Regions from separate parts of the Lysinibacillus sp. OF-1 genome, predicted to be linked through region 2. Evidence: riboswitches for the same ligand, from Rfam matches in the RefSeq annotation. Region 2 holds a riboswitch; each other region holds the start of a gene.

Region 1 (7,842 bases), 1.1 Mb from region 2:
ATGCTGGAATTAAGCGGTGTATCCAAAGCAGCTGAAGCACAAAACCGAGGGGAAGTACCTCTTTATAAGCATGTCATTTTGGGGTTAGGTCAAAATATGACCCGTGAAGTGCTTTATGACCGCATTAACCGTCGTGTTGATTTAATGATGGACAATGGCCTTTTAGAAGAAGTCAAAGGTTTATGGCAGCAAAATATTCGAAATGTGCAGTCCATACAAGCAATTGGCTATAAGGAATTGTATGATTATTTGGATGGCAAATGTACCCTCGAAGAAGCTATTGATAGCTTAAAACAAAATTCACGCCGCTATGCAAAAAGACAACTTACCTATTTTCGCAATAAAATGGATGTCCATTTTATTACGACGGATGAACAATTATAATAATTAAGAAAAATTTCTAAAAATTACTAATTGATAAATTGGTAGAACATGCTACTATAGGAGTGAAGAGGTAGAAAGTTAGTGGGGAGGCTATTTGATGAAATCAATCAACTTGCAAGATACGTTCTTGAACCAACTACGTAAAAACAGTGTTTTTGTAACTGTATTTCTGTTAAATGGATTTCAGTTAAAAGGGACTGTGAAATCATATGACAATTTTACAGTTTTATTAATGGATGCTGAAAATAAGCAGCACCTAATCTACAAGCACGCCATTTCTACATTCGTTCCAGCAAAACAAATAGAGTTTTTAGAGACAGAAGGATAAAAAATTGTTAAACAGCTTGTGTTCACCACACTGGCTGTTTTTTTTGTTACAAGCTATAATGTAAGTGGAATTTGAAATTTTGGAGGAAAAAAGTTCATGAAATCAATGGAAACAACACAATTACTAGAACGATTAGATGCAAATGAGGACCTATATATTATTGATGTACGTGAAGAGGATGAAGTAGCACACGGCATGATTCCTGGTGCCAAGCACATTGCCCTTGGGACAATCCCGGAACGTTTAGAGGAATTAGACGTAGAAAAGCCATATATTGTTGTTTGTAAGGCTGGTGCTCGTTCTGCTAATGCATGTGCTTATTTAGAAGCGCAAGGATTTGATGTAACAAATCTTGAAGGCGGCATGCTAGCTTACGATGGAGAATTAGAATTTAAATAAATGACATAATGAAAAATAAAACCATCCATAGCATTTTTGTGAAGGGTGAAAATGGATTTCCGTTGCAGGCTACTTGCTTTCCTGGTAGCGAGCGCCGAGCCGCTTCCTCTGCTACCGCTCCGTTTAGAGGCTCGCCTGTCTCACTATCCCACGGGAGTCAAGTAGCCTTCCATTCCAATGCATAAAAATGGTACCTTTTTAGCAAAGGTGTTCACTACTCTTTATGGAGGGGTGTTGTTACTTACCACTTCTTCACATTGAAAATAAAGGGCTATCCTTTCTCTCATCAGACAAATAATGGGCTATTTTGTTCACTACGGTTCGTATGAAAGAGAAGGAAAAGCCACTTTTACATATGGTTGATTGGAGTGGAGCCAGTGTCACTCCTAGGGGATTTAGCGTCACAGAGGGGACCTTGGAGCGAACGCAGTGAGTGAAGCGGCTCATCATCGGACGCCCCCTGAAAGGACGCTGGTGGAACGGAAATCAACCTCTCGCTTTTCAAAGTGGCTGTTTCTATCATTGACATCACCTTTTTTATATACTTATTTTCGGAGTGTGTTCATGATGAGGCTGAAATTTTTTTCAAAGTTAATATACGGATTCACATTTTTTTGCCCACGAACCTTTAAAGCATAACTGGAAAAATTTAAACCAGCACCATATATTTGTAAAGTACCATTCGCAAGATCCCCCTTTTGAAGAAGTTCAAGACCATCTTTTAAGAAATTTTCACTCTCATCGAAGTGACATTCCGTCATGTATTTATCCCCGCTATAATATAACTTCAAATTTTCGATGATTATATTCGCTGTTTCGTTACTTATACTAGCATCGACATTCATTAATAACTGATTGATTGGTTTCACTAACTGAGCGTAGTGACTATCATAATTTTCACAAGTCTCCGCAATAGCATTTCTCAATTCTCTTGCATTCATCCTAACTCCTCCTCAAAGAAAATTTATGACTTACCTTATATTGTACATACTCATAATAGTATGAAGGGATTAGTGACCCCTTTCTTTATAAAACTTACTCTTTAATTTTCAGAAATATGTTACAATTATGTAGGTGAAGGAGGGATTTTGTATGTTTTGTTCAATAGCACCCCCAACAATGTCTTTACAGTAGAATCTACTGTTTAGGCATACAATAACAGTTTGCTCATTTTCAATAGATTCTACTGTATAGGTTAATACTTTATACGTAGAAAGTAGGTATTTGTAATGAGCGGAAAATTAGCATTTGTATTATCCATGATTATTTTTGGAGCAGTTGGTGTTTTTGCCAAGTATATTCCGTTATCTTCAAGTGAAATCGCTTTTTGGATGAGTTTAATAGGTGCTTGTTTTTTAGTAGTGATTTTTATTTATAAAAAGAAAAGTTTTTCGAAATTAGAGATTATAAAAAATAAGTGGAAATTAATACTTTCTAGTATCGCCTTGTGTGGGAACTGGATTTTTTTATTTCAGGCTTATAAAGCAACAACGATTGCCAATGCTGCATTGAGTTATTATTTTGCACCAGTACTCGTTATCTGTTTATCTCCAATTATTTTAAAAGAGAAGCTAGTTGGCAGAAAAATAATGTATGTCTGTGTGGCCCTTATCGGACTATATTTGATTGTCCAAAGTCAAGGCACTGGGGACAGTGAGCATTTTATAGGCATTGTCTACGGTCTTATCGCGGCATGCTTTTACACAGCGCTAACATTGACAAATAAATTTATATGTGGCTTAAAGGAACCAGAAAATACAATGATTCAACTTTCTTTAGCAGCATTTTTCCTTAGCTTCTATCTACTTGGAACTACAGGATTTCAGGTCATGAAAATCAGTTTTGAATCAGTCCTATTCTTAATTACATTAGGCCTTGTCCATGCAGGGGTTGGATTTTTATTGTTCTTTTTAGGCATGTCACAGTTAAAAGGACAAAGTATAGCCATTCTTAGCTATATTGATCCACTGACATCATTAGTAATTTCCACGATGATTATAGGAGAAAAAATGGCGCTTCTACAAATAATAGGAGCGGTCCTATTATTAGGCTCAACATTGCTAAGCGAAATAGAAAAAGAATAGGTAACCGAAGAAATGGTACAAGGCGAGTATTCTAATATTGACAGAAAAAATACGCTGTCGTAGATTATAAATAGTTTAATAAAAGCATTAGGTGCCCAATAGGGAGAATAGGGAATAAAGTGAAAAACTTTAGCGGACCCGCCACTGTATAAGGGAGTGTCATCGTAAATGCCACTAGCGAATCGCTGGGAAGGCACGATGATATGTTGAGCTTGAGCCAGGAGACCTGCCTACTTGCTTCGGAAGTATATAGATGATGGAAAAGTCTGTAGTTTATTTGTCATGACAATAAACTACAGACTTTTTATTTTGTCTTCATGTAGAACGAGAGGAGAAACAATAATGCAATTATTACAAGACACAATTCAAAATATCCAAGGGGCTGATATGAATAGTATGGACCAAGCTAGAAAGCGAATTGATGCGCTTTGTAAGCCCCCAGGTAGCTTGGGTAAACTAGAATCACTTGCCGTACAGCTTTCAGGCATAACAGGACAATTATATCCAATGGTCGATAAAAAAGTGATGATTGTCTGTGCAGCAGATCATGGCGTTTGTGAGGAAGGCATAACAACGAATCCACAAGATGTTACGGTCTTTCAAACATTAAATTTTCCTAAGGGAGGTACAGGCGTTTGTGCGATTGCGGGCATTACCAATGCAAAGGTAGTAACAGTAGATGTTGGGGTAAAAGAAGATATTCCGCTTGATGCAGGTGTTATCATTCATAAAATTAAACATGGCACAGATAACATGGCACAGGGCCCTGCTATGTCAAGAGAAGAGGCTATTCAATCCATTGAAGTGGGGATTCATGTGGCAACAGATGAAATCACAAAAGGAGCCAACCTACTTGGAACAGGTGAAATGGGCATTGGTAATACAACGCCGAGCACTGCCATATTAGCTGCTTTGACTGGCTATGACCCTATTGAAATAACAGGGTTTGGCGCAGGAGTTGGTCAAGGAGGGATTGCTCATAAAGCAGCAGTAATTGAAAAAGCAATTACTCTCAACAACCCTAATCCTAACGATATCATTGATGTTCTAGCTAAAGTTGGAGGGCTAGAGATAGGGGCTATGGCTGGTATCATGCTGGCTGCCGCAAGTCACCGAAAACCTGTTATTATTGATGGTTTTATTTCGACTATTGCTGCGCTTATTGCTTATCAAATTGAACCGAAAGTAAAAGACTTTATCATACCTTCCCATGCTTCAGAGGAACCAGGGGCTAAAATTGCCGCATCATTACTTGGTGTAGAGCCAATGCTGCATATGAACATGCGATTAGGCGAAGGCTCTGGTGCTGCTCTAGCTTTTCCTCTTTTAGATGCTGCTTGTTCTATGATGAAAAATATGGTGACATTAGAAGAAGCCATGAATCTTTTGGCTAAATAGTTACTGAATAACAAATAAGCGCAAAGAGTTCATTAACTATTTGCGCTTATTCATTTTTTTATCAATTACAGTATCTATGCCCGATTCAACCTTCGCAAAGGCAAACGCCACTTCATCATATAGGAAAGAATGCGTAATGCTGTAATCACTGCAAATAATACATAAAGGAAAATGTCTCCAGTCAAAACTTCAAATCCGATAACAAGCCCTGCGAGAGCAGCCCAAACACCATAGACTTCATCACGGAGAACTAGCGGCTTCCGTCTAGCTAATAAATCTCGCACAATACCACCACCTGAACCTGTTAAAACAGCAGCTACAACGACTGCGCTAATTGGCATATCTAGCTTCACTGCATAGAGTGCACCTTGAATAGCGAATGCGGATAAGCCAATGGCATCTGTGAAGTTGCCCCAACGATGCCAATGCTGAATCAGATGATGCGGGAAGATAAAAAATATCGTAATCGCAGCTAGTGCAATTTGAAACATCATATCCTGTCCCCATAAGGTTGTGACAGGCAGTCCGATGAGTAAATTTCGAATAGCTCCTCCACCAAAAGCAGTGACAATACCGAGTATATATACACCGAATAAATCGTATTCTTCTTCCATGGCAATGATTGCCCCAGAAATAGCAAAGGCAATTGTTCCAATAATACTAAAAACCTCCCAAGCCATCCCTTTCACCCCTTCTATCAATAAATGAACTTCTTTTTTAAAAGTTAAAAGACTTTTTTTGACGTAACAGAATCTATGAATTTAATAGCCAAAATCAGTCATTACATACGCTTCTTGAAGTAAGTCCGCACATTAGCTTAGCGTAAAATTCGCTTAGAAACAATAGGCAAGTTTTGCAGGGGTTCATACAAATTGATAAGATGTTATTGAAATAAAGAAAAACATTCGTCAAAAGCGTTGATATACCAGTAGTTATTTAGGGAATTCTAGAATGAGTGAAGTCAATTTAGAGAGTCGATAGATCTTACTGATTGAAATGCGGGACAATTGTGAAATGGAGAAGAAAAGAATGACGTTTACATCTAATTTATCAGCACAAACGCTATCCTTAGCGTCAAAAATAGAGGAGCAAGTTCGACCCTATCATGCAAAGGTAGAAGAAATGGCGTTTTATAATCAACAGAAGGTGCTAGCAGCATTTCGCAAGCATCAAGTAAGTGACTATCATTTACATCCATCCAATGGCTATGGCTATGACGATGAGGGACGCGATAATTTAGAGCGTGTTTATGCGGAAGTTTTTGGGGCGGAGGCTGCCATTGTACGACCACAAATTATTTCAGGAACACATGCAATCACGCTTAGTCTATTCGGTGTCCTTCGTCCTGGTGATGAGCTGCTTTATATTTCTGGTCAGCCATATGACACATTGCAATCCATTGTCGATGGTGGTAACAAAGATACCGGTTCACTGAAAGATTATAAAATAGGCTATCGACATGTGGATTTAGTGGAAAATAAAGCAATTGATTGGGTAGGTGTAGAAGCAGCCATTACTACGCAAACAAAAATGATTGCCATTCAACGTTCGAAAGGCTATGCGACACGTCCATCCTTTACGATTGCAGAAATTGCTGATATGTGCGCAAAGGTGCGCAAATTAGCCCCACATGCCGTTATTTTTGTAGATAACTGCTATGGTGAGTTCGTAGAGGCGAAGGAACCAACAGAGGTTGGTGCTGATTTAATGGCAGGCTCACTCATTAAAAACCCTGGTGGAGGATTGGCGAAAATTGGTGGCTATATTGCTGGCCGTGCAGATTTAGTAGAGAAATGTGCGTATCGTATGACATCTCCAGGTATTGGGGCAGAGGCAGGGGCAACATTAAATACATTAGGAGATTTTTATCAAGGATTTTTCCTAGCCCCACATGTCGTATCACAAGCCTTAAAAGGTGCGATCTTTACAGCAGCTATGCTGGAGGAAATCGGAATGAGCACTTCTCCAAGCTATGATGCAAATCGTACGGATTTAATCCAATCCGTTTCCTTCCAAACTGCACAGCAGATGATTGCCTTCTGTCGTGAAATACAAGCCAATTCTCCAATAAATGCCCATTATGCTCCAGAACCAGCTTATATGCCTGGTTATGAAGATGATGTCATTATGGCTGCGGGAACATTTATTCAAGGCTCCAGCATTGAGCTGACAGCAGATGGTCCAATCCGTCCACCATATACAGCCTTTATCCAGGGTGGACTAACATATGAACATGTTAAATTTGCTATTTGTAGTGCTGTTCAAGCCATTCAAAAAAAGTAATATGAAAATAAATAAACCTTAAATTTGAATAGTTTTTTACAATTTTCTATCGGATTGAAAAAAATAACGCCTTACATGTTAGGAAACCTCACATGGTTGGTTGACAGTGAAAAAATTTCGTTATATGATAAGCGGGTATTGGAGGAGGACTTAAATGAGTCGTGAAATTAGACGAACTATGCCGTTATTATCAATGAGTATTGTGATGCAATTAACTGAACTCTCGGCACGACAAATTCGTTATTATGAAGAACACCATTTAATTGAGCCGCACCGAACAGAAGGCAATCGTCGAATGTTTTCATTAAATGACGTCGACACATTGCTTGAAATTAAAGACTACTTAGAGCAGGGTATGAATATGGCGAAGATTAAAAAATTATTTGCTAAAAAGAAAGATCCTGTTGCTACAGATGAACAAGATTTAAGTGATTCAGAATTACGCCAAATCATGCGCGAAGAAATGCGTCAAGCTCAGCGCATGCAAAAATCATCCATCCGACGAGGGGATTTATCTCGATTCTATTAATAAATAGGGTAGGGTAAACATAAAAGCTAGACAAATTATAGGAGTGTGGAAAACTGTGGGTAAATACACAAAAGAGGACATTAAACGTCTCATCGAAGAAAAAAACGTAAGCTTTATTCGTTTACAATTTACAGATATTCTTGGCACAATCAAAAATGTTGAGATTCCTGTAAGTCAATTAGACAAAGCATTAGAAAACAAAATGATGTTTGATGGCTCATCTATTGAAGGTTTCGTTCGAATCGAAGAATCTGATATGTATTTATATCCTGATCTTGATACTTTCGTAGTATTCCCTTGGACTTCTGAAAAAGGGAAAGTGGCACGTCTCATTTGTGACGTATACACTGCGAAAGGCGAACCATTTGCTGGTGACCCACGTAATAACCTAAAACGTATTCTTAAAAAAATGGAAGATATGGGCTTCTCAAGCTTCA
Region 2 (7,842 bases):
AAGCTCAGGCGATAGTTTATCCCACAAAACAGAGTTTTCACGGAATTTCTCATATTTTTCTAGTAAGCTAGTCAAATCTTGCTCTAACTCTTTTCCGTTCATAAGGCTTGCTTTTCCGTATATATGGACAGCTTGATAATTCCAAGTTGGCACATTTTCATGCTCATACCAAGAGGAAGAAATATAGGCATGAGGCCCATTAAATATGACGAGAAGGTCATTCACGTCCTCAAAGGTCTTCCATAAAGGATTTCCATAAGCTAAATGACCTGTCAGGTAATAGTCATCCTGAATTTTATTCAGCAGTACAGGGATATGGGCTGCTATTGGTTTACCTTTTCTAATTGAAACAATTGTCGCAAAGGCATTGTTTTGAATAAAATCTTTGATTTCTTCAAAATCTGTTATTTTGTAGTACTTTGGAACATACATGCAAACCTCTCCTTATCTCATCAAATCATTGTGAGCTTTTTGAATAAACAAACTATTGTGATTACACGTCTTTACATTTTCCCCTCTACAATGTAGATTTTATTATAATCAATCACTGGTACCTCTTAAAAGTGCCAGTAAAGCTATTTTCAAAGGAGCCAATAAGCCATGCTCGAAATGACACCTAACTTGCATAATGAAGAACCACTTTATCTTCAGTTATATAGCTATATAAAAGTTGAAATTCAAAATGGAAATATTTTAGCTCAAACCAAATTGCCGTCTCAGCGCAGCTTAGCTAAACATTTACAGATTAGTCGCAACACGGTTGATGCAGCTTACCAGCAGCTTCTTGCAGAGGGCTATGTAATTAGTAAAGAACGAGAGGGGCTTTATGTTGTAGAACTCGAAAGGGGCTATTTTCAAACAAGTTCTAATCATTTTGAGCCGCAGTTAGCAACTCCGCAAGAACAACAACTACCTTCAATTAAGTACAACTTTAATTATGGAGATATCAATTTAAAAGATTTCCCCTATAAAATATGGCGTACATTAACACTGCAAAGCCTGAATGAAGAGCAGGCTCATCTGCTTTTATATGGAGATCCGCAAGGGGAGCTTGAATTAAGGAATTACATTGCAAGCTATCTTTATGAAGCAAGAGGGGTACAATGCCAAGGAGACCAAATTGTCATTGGTGCAGGTTTGCAATTTCTAATGGGCATCGTATGTAATTTAATTGGAAGAAATGAGCTTTTTGCTATGGAAGATCCAGGGTATTATCGCGTTCGTTACTTGTTTAAGGATCATGGTATAAAGGTGAAACCTATCCCTCTCGACGAACATGGCATTCATATCAGCCAGTTAAGAAATAGTAGGGTCAAGGCTGTTTATGTCACCCCTTCCCATCAATTCCCCATCGGAACGGTCATGCCGATTTCAAGAAGACTAGCATTATTAGAATGGGCCAAGGATGAAAATGCTTATATTATTGAGGATGATTATGATGGGGAGTTTCGATATGCAGGTAAACCTATACCTGCTCTACAAGGATTAGATTCGAATGACCGCGTCATCTATATGGGCACTTTTTCAAAATCATTGATTCCTTCCATCAAGCTAAGCTATATGGTTTTACCAAGGGAATTAACCCTTTTATTTAATAACAACAACTACTATGTTCAAACTGTATCGAGACTTCATCAGCATACCTTACAGTTATTTATGGAAAGTGGGCATTGGGAGAGACATTTGAATAAAACACGAAATGGCTATAAAAGAAGATATGAGGCTTTACTAAAGTCCATTCATCAAATATTAGGGGATAACGTGAAAATACATGGGGCTAGTAGTGGCTTACATATTCTACTCGAACCAAATAATAAAATGTCTGAAGAAGAACTAATTGAAACAGCAAAACGGGTAGGTGTAAAAGTATACCCAACCTCTATTTTTTACGCCAATCCTTCCGTCATACAGCACGCAAAAGTTTTGCTTGGATTTGCAAATTTAGGGGTAGAAGAGATTGACAAGGGGATTAAGCTATTAAAACATGCTTGGTTTGATAGCCCCAGCATGTCGTGACTGTCTTTGAAAGCTCTATTTCTATAGATTAGTGGAAGTGGAGAGGGACTTATGCATGTAACAGCAAAAGTTATGTTAAATCATATTATTGCGGAATCAGCATATTTTATTGGCATTGCACAAACCATCTTTTTTCAACATAAATGGTAATACTTGGCGAGTTAAAAAATGGAGTTTGATAGAAGAAACTCTTACCAAATTCCATTTTTTATAACGCTATCTTTGTCACAATATTAACTATTCGGAATTTTCTCTTTATACTTTAAGGAAAGAAGGCTTAAAGAATAATTCTTAAGTGTATCTGTGTTAATAAAATCATTTAGAATACCTTCAATGGAACTACAATGCTGATTAATTAAATTGATTTCTTCTATATAATTTGAATCAATCGAAGCTTCTCTTAACGTTTTAAACACTACTTTCTGTTCATTAAACAAATAGACCAATTCAAACCTAGCATTCAGTATCAAAATAGTAATCTCTGGAAAAACAATTCGATCTTTTAAAACTTCAAGAATGCAATCGACAGACTTTACGCCTTCTATCGCATGCAAAGATGAAAAAACACCATGTAATAATTCTTCAAAATCAACCTTCATTTAAATCCTCCATCAATCATAAATCCTTTCTGATCATAACACTTTCTCAGAAAAATTTTAATGCTTAATATTTTCCTTCAATAATGTGGAATGGACTCATGCAAACGATAAAGATAATAAAGATTTAGCATTAAGGAGTTCCCACAAATGGGATGATAGAAAAAATGTTAATTATAAAATTATTTAACAAAAGAAGAAGAATCGGAAAAATTAAATTTCCCATTCTTCTTTATATATACCAGGGTAATTGATGCTGCATTTTCTTACCTGGCTTACTTGCTTTATTTATTACGGTCCATGTGCCGTCTTTCTTTTGCAGCTGATAGCTTACATTGGTCCCATCTGCCCTTTTAAAGAGCATATAGCCTGTATTGTCTTTGATAAAGGTGACAGGGTCAACTACATTTTTATAGGGTATCTTTCGCTCAGGAAATAAAATATTGTTTGCTATTTCATCTGCAATCGTAGCAAGAGGCTTCATTTCATTATTTATTTCAGCCTTGTATTGCAATTGATTGTATCGATAGGAAATGAACGAGGCTAAATTCAAATTAAAGCTCTGCTGTATGTCTAAAAGTGTTGTGCGATAGAATGCATCTATTGCTTTTTCTACATTATCTGCCTCATGTTTATAGTGAAGGGTGTTCACATCAGTTGGACTGATTTCAAACGTAATGATTTCCTTGCTATATGGTGGGGAATGGGCATGTTCAAAAGTAGTAACTTGAACGTTAACCCTAAAGCTAAACTGACTTTCCCTAATAACGTTCAAAATGTTCGCATCATACAAGCCATACTGCTTAGGATAGCCGTAGTAATGGTCAATTTCCTTTTCTATAAATGGATTAAGGATTGTTATCAATGTATCAGTGATGAGTTTCTCATCAGCTTGTTCGCTTTGTGCATAAATCTTACTGGGCATAATCAAAATAGTGACTATAGTCATTAAAGTAGCGATTTTTTTCATGGGATTGCTAGCCTTTCTATAAAATATTTCTTTATAGTGTGCGTCGATCACAGAAAATTATTAAACGTTTTATAGTTAAAGATAAAAATAATAAAGGTGTCACTTGGTTTCATTAAAAAGAAGAATCCATTTTGAAAATGGACTCTTCTCTAAATGATTCCTTTATGACAAAGCTATTGTTTTCGTTGCCACGGTTTGTTGAAAGGCTTGGTCATGCTCCACAAAAATCATTGTAGGATTAAAACTTTGAATAAGCTCTTCAATCTGCATGCGCGAATAAATATCAATAAAATTTAAGGGTTCATCCCAAATATAGAGATGTGCTTTTTCACACAAACTTTTGGCAATCAACAGCTTTTTCTTTTGCCCACCTGAATAATGTGAGATGTCTTTATCAAATTGAATCCGCTCAAAGTCCATCTTTCGCAGAATAGATTTAAATAACGTCTCATCTATAGCATGCTCTTCAATAAAATCCGATAATGCTCCCTTCAAATGAGCAGTATCCTGTTGAACATAGGAGATAATAAGGCCAGCAGCTAAATGTATAGAGCCTGTATGCTGTATAGGCTTGCCAAGAAGCAGCTGTAGGATACTACTTTTTCCGCTTCCATTTTTGCCATCGAGAACAATGCGATCACCTTGCGCCACTTTGAAGCTAATAGGCTGATTCACAAAGTTGTCGTCATACTGAATTGATACATCCGTTACAACAACCATGTCTTTTGATGGAAATGCTAATGGTTGTACTTTTAAAGATTCCGTTTTTTCAACATTTTTTAGCAGTTTTGATTTTTCATGAATCGCTTTTTGCTGCCTAGATTCCAAGTTCTTTGCTCGCTTCATCATCTTGGCTGCTTTATGTCCAACAAAGCCTTTATCTAGCTTAGAACCCGAATTCGTAGTTCCATTTTTGGAAGCCTCCACTTGATTAGACCAACCTACCGAACGCTTGGAAGACTGCGTTAAACGGTCGATATCTTTTTGCAGACGTTGATTAGTTGCTTCTTCATGTTCCTGCTGTCGATCAAAATTTAACTTCCAAGTTGAGTAGTTACCACTTTGAACATCAATATTGGCTCTATTGATCGATAAAATATGATCAACACAGCCATCTAAAAAGGCTCTGTCATGCGAAATTAAAATAAATCCTTTTTTCTTGCGTAGATAATTAGAGATCGTCTTTCGTGCATCTGTATCGAGATGATTGGTTGGCTCATCAATTAATAGAAACTGTCCCTCTGTTAAAAAGAGCGCTGCAAGCAACACCTTTGTTTGCTCTCCATTAGATAATGTTTGAAAAGGGCGATACATGACCTCAGCATCGACATCTAGATAGGCTATTTCACGAATATATTCCCAATCTTCTGCCAGAGGGCAAATTTCTTCAAAAATTTCGTACGTATATTTATTTGGGTCTGAAACAGGATAGGGGAAATAAGTAAATTCTACTGAAGAAATGATGTTCCCACTATACTCATAATTCCCTAATAGCAAATTAAAAAATGTTGTCTTCCCACGACCATTCCTACCGATAAATCCAAGTTTCCAATCTGTATCAATCTGAAAGTTGACACCCTCAAAAATATAATCAAAGCTGCTTGGGTAAGAAAACGTTAAGTCTTGTACTTGTATCATTGACATGATAATTCCTCCTTTGTATAGCAAATCATTTTTCTTTTATACAAAGTCGGTACATCCATCTATGCTAAATTTCTCCGTATAAGTTGATGGATGCTAACGACTTATACGGAGCATCACATGCGTCACAATAGGTTCAGAATCGCTCATTTTTTTCTCTCCTTTATTAGGTAGATGAAAGATACAGAATAAACTATGAGAGCAAGAAAAAATCCCCCCAATTGGATATTGGAAGGATTAGTCTCTCACTGAATAAACTTTATTTGCCAATGACATCATGACAAATAAACGCAAACTGATTGTTAAAAATGGATAGACTAATCCTATATTTTGTCGTTTGAAGTGATTCATTTCAAATAAAAATATAGATTAGTTCATCATTGTCCATTCATCAGTCCTCTCATAATTGTATTTTTATAGTAACAAATTTTTTTATGGAATACAATGTAGCCTTATCTTCTTAAACCAATCCCTACAATAATTATAGAAATAATTTAGATAATCGTATAAAAATTATTTCTACTATTCTGAAAGATATGTTATAGTAGGAGCATAATTGAATAATGTGTAAGAATTGGTGCCAAATGAAAGTTTGGCTTAAAAGGGAAGTCGGTGCAAATCCGACGCTGTCCCGCAACTGTTATTCGGAGCAAATCACAAAGGCCACTGGGAAACCGGGAAGGCTGTGAGGCGTGTTGATGAGAAGCCAGGAGACCTGCCAATTTCTAGTACACACCAAATACCTACGTGGAAATAGGTGGTGAAAAGTGACCAAATCGGCACTGTGCGATAACAAATGATTTATGCGAAAGTAGATACTTTTTTCGTATTGTTTTAGCATTAAAAATTTCAACTAGCAGCCATTCTCCTCCTTGGAAAATGGCTTTTTATTTTTTTCTGAAAAGGAGATATAAAAATGACCTATACAAGCACACTCATTGGTTACCCGTATATCGGGGAAGATCGCGAATGGAAAAAAGCATTAGAAGCATTTTGGCGCAACGAGCTTTCTGAAGAGGATTTTGAGGATAGTTTAAAAAAAATCCGTTTAGCTAGAATTGACAAGCAGCTACAGCTTGGCATCGACATGGTGACAGTTGGCGATTTTACGTATTACGATAGAATGTTAGATACAGCATTAATGTTTGGTCTCATCCCAAAACGCTTTAACTGGCAGGGAGGGAAAGTAGATTTATCTACCTACTACAGCGTAGCAAGAGGGAATAAAACAGCTGTAGCTAGTGAGATGACAAAATGGTTTAATACAAACTATCACTATATTGTTCCTGAATACGAGGGACAGGCCTTGAAACTAACAGAAAATAAAGTGTTGGCCGATTTCTTAGAGGCGAAAGAAACGTACGGTATTATTGCAAAGCCAACATTGATTGGTCCCTATACATTCTGCAAGTTAACAAAAGGCTATAGCAAATTCACACAGGTTGAATACTTATTAGCTCTAATACCGCTCTATACACAAGTATTAAAAGAATTAGTAGATGCAGGTGCAAATTGGATTCAACTAGAAGAGCCATCACTTGTCACAACCCTTGATCCAGCAGACATCAAGCTTGTGCAAGAGATTTACGACCAGTTAGCCGTTGCGGTTCCAGAAGCGAAAATCATGCTGCAAACTTATTTTGAAGCATTATGCAACTATGAAACATTGATTACATTGCCTGTAGAAGGATTTGGCCTAGACTTTGTTCATGGCTATAAAGGAAATATGGCGTCACTTCGTCAATATGGTTTCCCTCAGGACAAAGTATTGGCAGTCGGGGTTGTTAATGGACGTGATATTTGGCGTTCCAACTTAGCGGAGGTCAATGCTACAATTCAGGCAATTGAGCATTTAAGTAATGCAGCAGAGCTATGGATTCAACCATCCAGCAATCTACAACATGTACCGATCACAACTGCTCTTGAAAATGAGATTGACCCTGTTCTGAAGCATGCCTTAGCCTTCGCAGATGAAAAGATTGTAGAAATCACGGAGCTAACTAAATGTAGACGAGATACAGAGGGTATCTTACAGCATAATTTTTCTGAAAGTATGAAGGCAATTGAGGCTCTAAAAAACCATCCAATCCGTCAAAACAAGTTGATCCATCAAGCAGTTCAAACTGTGACAACGCAAGATTTTGAACGACATAGTGAATTTGCTCAGCGTCAAAAGATGCAGCAGCAAGCGTTAGCGTTACCGCTATTCCCAACAACAACAATCGGAAGCTTCCCACAATCTGATGAGGTGAAAAGGAATCGTAATGCTTGGCGTAAAAAACAATTATCGAATGAAGCCTATGAGGCATTTATAGAGCAGGAAACAAAACGCTGGATTACGATACAAGAGGAACTAGATATCGATGTACTCGTTCACGGTGAATTTGAGCGTACAGACATGGTCGAATACTTTGGTGAAAAGCTGACTGGCTTTGCCTTTACAAAAAAAGCATGGGTCGTTTCCTATGGCTCACGCTGTGTCAAGCCACCGATCATTTATGGAGATGTTGCGTGGTCTTCAGCAATAACTGTAAAAGAGTCAGCCTATGCTCAAAGCTTAACAAAGCGCTTTGTAAAAGGTATGCTGACAGGACCAGTGACGATATTAAATTGGTCCTT
Region 3 (7,842 bases), 150 kb from region 2:
TGCATTGTCTGTAAGTAGGTGATCCTGCCCGCGCGAAGCCGTTTGCTTGCGCGGGTGTTTACTTGCTTTGAGCGAGAATATTTACCCTGTTTGCGCGAGTATTCCTTGCTGGAGCGAGAGTATTTCATCTCCTTCCGCGAGTATTCCTTGCTCGAACGAGAGTATTTCATCTGTTTCCGCGAGTATTCCCCGCTCGAACGAGAGTATTTCATCTCCTTCCGCGAGTATTCGCTGCTCGAACGAGAGTATTTCATCTCCTTCCGCGAGTATTCGCTGCTCGAACGAGAGTATTTCATCTCCTTCCGCGAGTATTCGTTGCTCGAACGAGAGTATTTCATCTGCTTCCGCGAGTATTCGCTGCTCGAACGAGAGTATTTACCCCCTACCCTTCAAATAAATAAAAACAAGCCCTCCGTTTGATGGAGGGCTTGAGTTTATAATGCGCCTACTGCTTTCTTTGTAGGACTGTGCACAAGGTATGCAGGCTCGACAATCACGTAGTCATGCGTGTTTGTGAAATCAACTAGCACTTTACCAGGATAACTTTTTAAAATTTGCAGTTGATCAATTAATTGCAGCAATAGCTCGTGACCGTTGCCGCGTGGATGCCAGTTGAAATGGTAATCATTTAATGCCTGAACCGCTTCAATAAATTGGGCATATTCCTGCTGCACAAAGGCTATTAACTTATCATGTTGAGGCGCTAAATCGTGTAGATATGTTTCATAAAAGCGCATCACAATCGAGCATAATACATCATTGACACGTGCTGCACTTAAAACAGGCTTTGGCTCCAGTGACAGACGGTCAAGGTTGGGCTTGGCACGTGTGGAATCAATGCGTGTAATTAAATGGTATGACTCCCCGTTAACCTCATAGACAATCGGGTTAGTGGGCATATACATCATAAAGCTATTGGTCTTCGTTTTCAGTTGATCGGTTACCGCTGCCTTCGCGAAAAGATGCCCGTCCACATCCCCATTTTGTATCCAAATAATTTCTTTATTATATAAAATTTGCTCAAAGAAGCGATCATTGCGGATCAGCTTCGTTGCTAATAATTGGTCAATCAATGATTCGACCGCCATTCTTGTTTTCGCTTTCTTGGCAACTTCTGTGCGTGGCTGCTTACAAATGTTCATATCTAAAGAAGTCATACATGCATCCCCTTTGCGTACATAATGTCAAAACAAAAAGGATTTCCTACCATTTTTGAGGAAATCCTTCGCTTATCTTCGTTCATCACCCAATGCCAAACAAACCCTAAGTATGTGTAAATGAGCCCGATTGCGAACCCCTTCATTTACTTTGGGCGTTTGACGTACCGTGACGAACAGAGCATTCTGTTTTGTCAACATGCCACCTCCTATTCCTCGTAGGTTACTGGTGTGTACTCGTAACAGGCAGGTATCCTGACTCATGGTCATTGCCACTTTTCTCCTTCCCATCATTTGACAGTGGTTGCTGAAAAGTCGCTCACATTTACAGTTGCGGGACAGTGTCGGATTCGCACCGACTTCCCTTTTAAGCAAATTGCACGCAATTTACACCTATTACTACACGCTATTCAGTTGGTAAGGAAATTTGCGAAAATTCTCTATTCCTTAGCTAATCATTGTAAAGTATTGTATGTCCAAAGTCAATTTATGCTAAAAAATACTAATTATTTCAAAATAATTCCATGTAAAATGGATGCATAGAATACTAGGTTTTCCTCATGTCACACTGAGCATCACTTTAATTGCTTTCTGTAAAATGATAATAAAGTTATTTCTAATCAAAAAATACAAAAATTATATTATAAGAAGGCTCTTTAAAGTTGTTTAAATCTTGTTCAACTAGCCCCGTTAGTTCAACAACTTCTTGAAATCAATTCTTGTGTAGGTTTTATTATAGGTAAGAGATAGGTTCGTAACCGTGTTTGCTAATTAACTTTATCATGTTGGGATTTTCTATCGGGCCAACACTCACAAATATTTCAGAATGTCCTAAACTCTTTGCAATATTTTCTCTATACCTCATTAAGTCTGAACCTATACCATTACCACGATAATCCTCTTTTACATATAGGTCACTTAATTTAGGAAGCAAAGTACCTTTTAATTTAAGAACTCCAAAACCTAATATAAGTGCGTCTTGATATTATTCCTTTTTTGCAAATTGCTTTAAATAATTCGTGAATAGATCTTTATTATTTCTACTATCACATAAACCCGATAAGTCGTTTTCATTCGCTAATCTGATTATGTAGTTCATGGTTACTGCCACTTCCCTATTCTTTAATAAATCACTATTATAAAATTTCTTCTTCAACAATCTGCACCGTTCGTTTAATAAACAAAAGGACGGTCAAGCACCTTTTATTTTAGAATTTTCTCTAGCTATTCTTAATCCCTCTCTACCATTTAGATATTGAAAGTTAAACTATTTAACAAAGTGGGTAAATTTAAGCCCCATTATTTATTCTTCACATATATATGTATTGAACTGACCTCGATGTTATTGAAAAGCGACTGCTCTATTGAACGATTGCCCCCCTGTCAGTCCAATAACAAGTTTTAGGTGTGACGTATAGTAACTTTCCCTTCTTTATTTTCTTCGTGGTTCCATTCAACTTGAATCTCAAATGTTCCATCTTGAAAAAATAAAGGAAATCTTCTCCGTATCGATGGCTGCATAGGAAGTTTATATGCGCTCTCTATATCTACCCAAACCGCTTTCCCCTCTGGAGCATCTTTCAAGAGTTCACCCTCGAAATCCTTTGTTATGTAATTAAATATCATATATCTATCTTTTGCGACTGGATTAACATATTCATAAAGCCCTTTATAAATAAGGTTTCTAACTTCTAACCCCGTTTCTTCTTTTACTTCTCTGATAGCACTTTCTACAATACTTTCAGGAAATTCAACTTTACCACCCGGTGGAATAAAACCTTTGAAATTGTCGTGCTGTCTATCCAGAAGTAAAACCTTCTCTTCACTTTGAATCATACACACCGTCCATATTTTATAATTAATAGAATTACTCATAATCCACTCCATCTTTTTAAATAAATATTACCATATATGTGTCCTTCTTAGTTAAACAACTTTATTATCTCTTAACACCTTCTCTACATTATGTGCCTGTTTCGTAATCGGAACTGGAATCCCTTACACCCTTCACAAGGTAATTTCCTCATCTTTATCATCCTTTCTTTGCACAACAAAAAAGCCTCGCATAAATGCGGGCTTTTAGTACCATACATTACGTCCCCAAAACATACTGCGCTAAAACACTTTGCACTTTGTAAATATTCGTCGCCTTGTTGAAGTTTTTTTGAATCGGTAACGAACTGCCTGACACCCATATTTTGAGCTCTGCATCTAAATCAAATGTCCCGGCTGTTTCTACTGAAAAATGAACGATATTTTTATAGGGGATGGAATGATATTCGGTTTTCTTGCCAGTCACCCCTTGCTTATCGATAAGGATTAATCGTTTATTCGTAAAAATAAACGTGTCTCTTATAATTTTATAGGCATTTTTGATTGTTTCGTTTGGAATCAATAAATCACGGACCTCCTCCTGTAATTTTTCTAAATTCACCTCGCTCGCATTGCCGATTAATCCATCAAATAAGCCCATCTCCTGGCCCCTTTCATTGTCATTTATTTAATGTATTACAAAGAAGATAGCGCTACGACAGGAAATAATGGTTTTATTGAGTCTATAGAGGCGAAGCATTGCACGTAATCATAGGCTCTCTACTAGCTATTGTTTAGGCTGTGATGAAGAGAGGGCAAGCTAGTTAAGGTTAGCATCTCTTTTGGTAAGGTAAATAGCGATTTTTTTAAAGAGGATGGGAATGAAGAATCACTCAAATTATTCCAAGAAGCGATGGCAACAGCTGTCAAAAATGAAGGTGTTGTCAATATGGTGTAAATAGAGGATACGGCTAGAAACAAATATGGCTATCACCTTTGGTAAGGTGAAAAAGGACAAATCAGTAGCTGAATGTAGGTTAAGGTTACGCATACAATCTACGTGATCTCTAGGGATTTCACTAAGAAATTAATTACGTTGGTCCGCCAATAAAAAACACTTCCCATTCTAATGACAGGAAGTGCATTTCAAATTACTTATCTATCGCCTGAAACCACCTTTGTGCATAGCTATCTGTGGAGGCAAAATCATCTTGTTCTTAGATAACTATTCAGGGCTAAAAAACCTTGAAAATATGTTTTTCTTGCTTAAACCTGAAATTGATTTGTTAGCTTTTGTAAATTATCAGCTTGTACGCTTAAATCCTGTGTCACATGATTGACAGCTTGCATTGAGGCTGTTTGCTCATCCATTGAATGTAAAACAGCCTCTGTATAATGCGATAGCTTACCCATACCATTAGCAATCGTTGTCACAGAGGAAGCTACTTCATTGGCACTGCTAGAAAGCTGTTCAGCTGTTGTTGAAATATCCTCAAGCTGGCTCGTCATTTGACTAACATGCTGTGAAATCGTGCCAAAGGATTTTGTTGCCTCATCAATGACATAGACACCCTGCTGAACATTTTTTAAATCCTCCTCCACTGAGGATGCTACCTGTTTCGTGTCAGTTTCAATGCCCACTACTAAGTCCACGATTTGTGCAGCAGAATGCTTGGATTGCTCTGCTAATTGACGCACTTCCTCTGCCACAACTGCGAAGCCTTTCCCATGTTCTCCAGCTCGAGCTGCTTCAATGGCGGCATTCAATGCCAATAAATTCGTTTGGTCCGTAATAGCTGTAATCATCTCAGTCATCGATTTAATATCTGTCATTTTATTGGATAATTGCTGCATGAGTCCGCTCGTTTTTTCGGTTGAAGAAGAAATAAATTTCATTTGTTCCTTCGCCACATGTAAAATATTCGCTCCATTTCCTGCAATCTCATTGGCATCTTTTGCATGATCAAACACATCCTGAGTGGCTTCCGTAATTCGTCCGATTCCATCGACAGTTTCTTGCATAGCATTAGCACTATCATTGGCAGATTGTGCCGCTTGCTTCAAGCCCTCTGACGTTTTCTCCATTTGTTGATCGACTTCTTCCACAGCTACCGTAATTTCATTCGTACTTGCGGATAATTCTTCGATGCTTGCTGATAAATCTGTAGAGCTGTGCGCAATTTTTTGTGTCATTGTGCGTAATTGTTCCTGCATCTCTAAAAAGGATTGCGCTAGCTGAGAAATCTCACTCTTGTCACGAACCTCGATGACAACTGTATCTAATTGGCCTGCCGTAATACCCTGTGCAGCCTCTGTTAATTGTTTGATAGGCTGTATCACTTTGTAATGAACATATACGGTGTAAGCTAATGTAATGGCTATTCCTACGATGGTTAATACAGTCGAAAGCCATTCTAATGTCGTTACATTGGCTAAATCAATAAAGAGAATAATAATCATTAAGACATTTAAAACTGCAAAGCCAAGTAAACTCTTTTTTCGTAAACTCATTCCAAATTCCCCCAACTAAAATATGTCTTCCATACCATTATTATAGTTGAAAAATCCTAAAAATCATAAGGATACGCTCTCTTTTATAAGAACAAAGACACAAGCCTATTGATGACTGCATAAAAAAAGACTATAGACAGCTCGTAAAGCATGTCTACAGTCTTGATGTTGGAATTATTTTAAATTCATGATACTAGAGCCAGCAATACCTGGGTGTGTCATTTCATATGGATCTAATATTAAGTCTAATTGTTCGTTTGTTAAGACACCTTCTTCAATGCAAAGCTCACGAATAGAACGACCTGTTAGAATTGCTTCACGCGCAAGACGTGCTGCTACTTCATAGCCAATATGTGGGTTGACAGCCGTTAGTACCCCTACACTTTTCTCTACATATTCTTTCATGCGTTCTTCATTTGCTTCGATGTCTTTTAAGCAATTTTCCGTAAACGCACGGAAAACATTATTCATAATGCTAATGGACTGAATTAAGTTAAACACTAAAACAGGCTCCATTACGTTTAATTCTAATTGTCCAGCTTCAGATGCTAGTGAAATCGTATGGTCATTACCAATCACTTGGAAGGCAACTTGGTTCAGTACCTCTGGCATAACTGGGTTGACTTTACCTGGCATAATCGAAGATCCTGGTTGACGAGCTGGTAAAAGGATTTCTCCTAAGCCTGCACGAGGACCTGAAGCCATTAAACGTAAGTCATTAGCGATTTTAGACATATTAATCATACAGATTTTTAAAGCGCCTGATACTTCTGTATAAGCATCTGTATTTTGTGTTGCATCCACTAAATGTGTCGCACCTTTTAATGGTAAACCAGAAATTTCAGCAAGATGCTCATCAACGGATTTAATGTAATCTGGGAAGGCATTTAAACCTGTTCCAACAGCCGTTGCACCCATGTTCACGTCATATAAATTTGGACGTGTTTGACGAATGCGTACGATATCACGGTTAATCACGCGGCAATAAGCTTCAAACTCTTGTCCTAAGCGAATTGGCACGGCATCCTGTAAATGCGTACGACCCATTTTAATGACATGTGCAAATTGCTCTGCTTTTTGATGGAAAACCGATTGCATATAATCCATCGTTACTAATAATTCATCTATTAAATTTAAAACAGCGATATGAATAGCTGTTGGGAACGCATCATTTGTTGATTGGGACATATTAACATGACTGTTTGGGCTTACTGTGTGATAGTCACCTTTTTCTTTCCCTAAAATTTCTAGGGCACGGTTGGCGATGACTTCATTAGCATTCATATTGATGGATGTACCTGCTCCACCTTGGATTGGGTCTACAAGAAATTCTGCATCCCATTTGCCATCAATTACTTCTTGTGCTGCTTCGACAATTGCCTCACCAATTTCTTTTGATAATAGGTGTACTTCCATATTACTTAAAGCCGCTGCTTTCTTCACAATCCCCATCGCCTTAATAAGTGAAGAGTGAATTGTGTAGCCTGTAATTGGGAAGTTTTCCGTTGCACGTAATGTTTGAATTCCGTAATAAGCCTCTGCTGGTAATACGCGCTCACCTAAAAAATCTTTTTCTATACGTTGTGTTGACATCATTGTCGTCTCCTTTTATGTAATACTCACACTTGATAGTAGCTAATAAAAGTCGTATTGTAAACAGTCATTTTTCTGTAAACGAAAAAAACCCTTCAAAAAAGCAAAGAAATCGCTAAAAACCGAGCGCATTTCCTACGCTCGGTTGCCTTTATTATTTATTCGATGTCACTGTAAAACGGCTATTTACATGCTGTGGATTTTCTAATTCATCTACGACAGCAACCGCATAATCAGCATAGCTGACATAGCTTTCACCCGCGTCATTGACTAATAAATGGTCAACACCTGCTGTGTAGTGACCTGTACGTGGTCCTTCTGGATCAAAAAATGCTGATGGACTGATAAATGTCCACGTAATAGAGGATTGTTGTAAATCCTCTAGATTTTGTCCTTGATTTTGCGCTGTCGCTAAGTACATTGCTGGGAAATCTGGTGTTTCCATCACACGTACTTTTTTCTCTGGGTCCACAAATAAACTACCTGCACCACCTACAACAACTAATTTTGTAGCAATCCCTTTGAAAATCGAAATCAAATGACGACCCACTTTTACATGTAACTGTTCTTGTCCTGCTGGCGCACCAAATGCATTCACAACGACATCAAAGCCTTTCACATCTTCTGCTGTTACATCCAAGACATCTTTTTCAAGCACTGGAATAGCGGCTGTCACTTTAGCTGCTGAACGAACGATAGCTGTTACGTCATGACCTCGTTGTAACGCTTCCTCTACTATTTTTTGTCCCGCTTTCCCTGTTGCACCAAT

Evidence for each region. Region 2 has a riboswitch for cobalamin ahead of metE (5-methyltetrahydropteroyltriglutamate--homocysteine S-methyltransferase). Riboswitches for the same ligand answer to the same signal wherever they lie in the genome.
Region 1: linked by a shared signal. The riboswitch ahead of cobT (nicotinate-nucleotide--dimethylbenzimidazole phosphoribosyltransferase) and the one ahead of metE (5-methyltetrahydropteroyltriglutamate--homocysteine S-methyltransferase) in region 2 are both predicted to bind cobalamin.
Region 3: linked by a shared signal. The riboswitch ahead of NV349_RS10360 (hypothetical protein) and the one ahead of metE (5-methyltetrahydropteroyltriglutamate--homocysteine S-methyltransferase) in region 2 are both predicted to bind cobalamin.

What each region holds. Positions count from the first base shown of each region.
Region 1 is NZ_CP102798.1:1,219,287-1,227,128, forward strand. Features, by position in the region: gene miaA (tRNA (adenosine(37)-N6)-dimethylallyltransferase MiaA) at 1-384, shown strand, start outside; gene hfq (RNA chaperone Hfq) at 482-712, shown strand; gene NV349_RS05700 (rhodanese-like domain-containing protein) at 809-1,111, shown strand; gene NV349_RS05705 (hypothetical protein) at 1,657-2,052, opposite strand; gene NV349_RS05710 (DMT family transporter) at 2,341-3,195, shown strand; cobalamin riboswitch at 3,268-3,443, shown strand; gene cobT (nicotinate-nucleotide--dimethylbenzimidazole phosphoribosyltransferase) at 3,538-4,593, shown strand; gene NV349_RS05720 (trimeric intracellular cation channel family protein) at 4,668-5,273, opposite strand; gene NV349_RS05725 (methionine gamma-lyase family protein) at 5,623-6,876, shown strand; gene NV349_RS05730 (MerR family transcriptional regulator) at 7,031-7,405, shown strand; gene glnA (type I glutamate--ammonia ligase) at 7,461-7,842, shown strand, end outside.
Region 2 is NZ_CP102798.1:2,276,039-2,283,880, forward strand. Features, by position in the region: gene NV349_RS11035 (FMN-binding negative transcriptional regulator) at 1-432, opposite strand, end outside; gene pdxR (MocR-like pyridoxine biosynthesis transcription factor PdxR) at 601-2,016, shown strand; gene NV349_RS11045 (hypothetical protein) at 2,250-2,615, opposite strand; gene NV349_RS11050 (DUF3888 domain-containing protein) at 2,845-3,582, opposite strand; gene NV349_RS11055 (Lsa family ABC-F type ribosomal protection protein) at 3,745-5,226, opposite strand; cobalamin riboswitch at 5,782-5,960, shown strand; gene metE (5-methyltetrahydropteroyltriglutamate--homocysteine S-methyltransferase) at 6,140-7,842, shown strand, end outside.
Region 3 is NZ_CP102798.1:2,124,945-2,132,786, reverse strand. Features, by position in the region: gene NV349_RS10370 (elongation factor G) at 1-14, shown strand, start outside; gene NV349_RS10365 (hypothetical protein) at 106-420, shown strand; gene NV349_RS10360 (hypothetical protein) at 435-1,157, opposite strand; cobalamin riboswitch at 1,386-1,569, opposite strand; gene NV349_RS10355 (GNAT family N-acetyltransferase) at 1,891-2,091, opposite strand; gene NV349_RS10350 (8-oxo-dGTP diphosphatase) at 2,559-3,032, opposite strand; gene NV349_RS10345 (PH domain-containing protein) at 3,250-3,630, opposite strand; gene NV349_RS10340 (methyl-accepting chemotaxis protein) at 4,236-5,480, opposite strand; gene aspA (aspartate ammonia-lyase) at 5,655-7,076, opposite strand; gene NV349_RS10330 (NAD(P)-dependent oxidoreductase) at 7,228-7,842, opposite strand, start outside.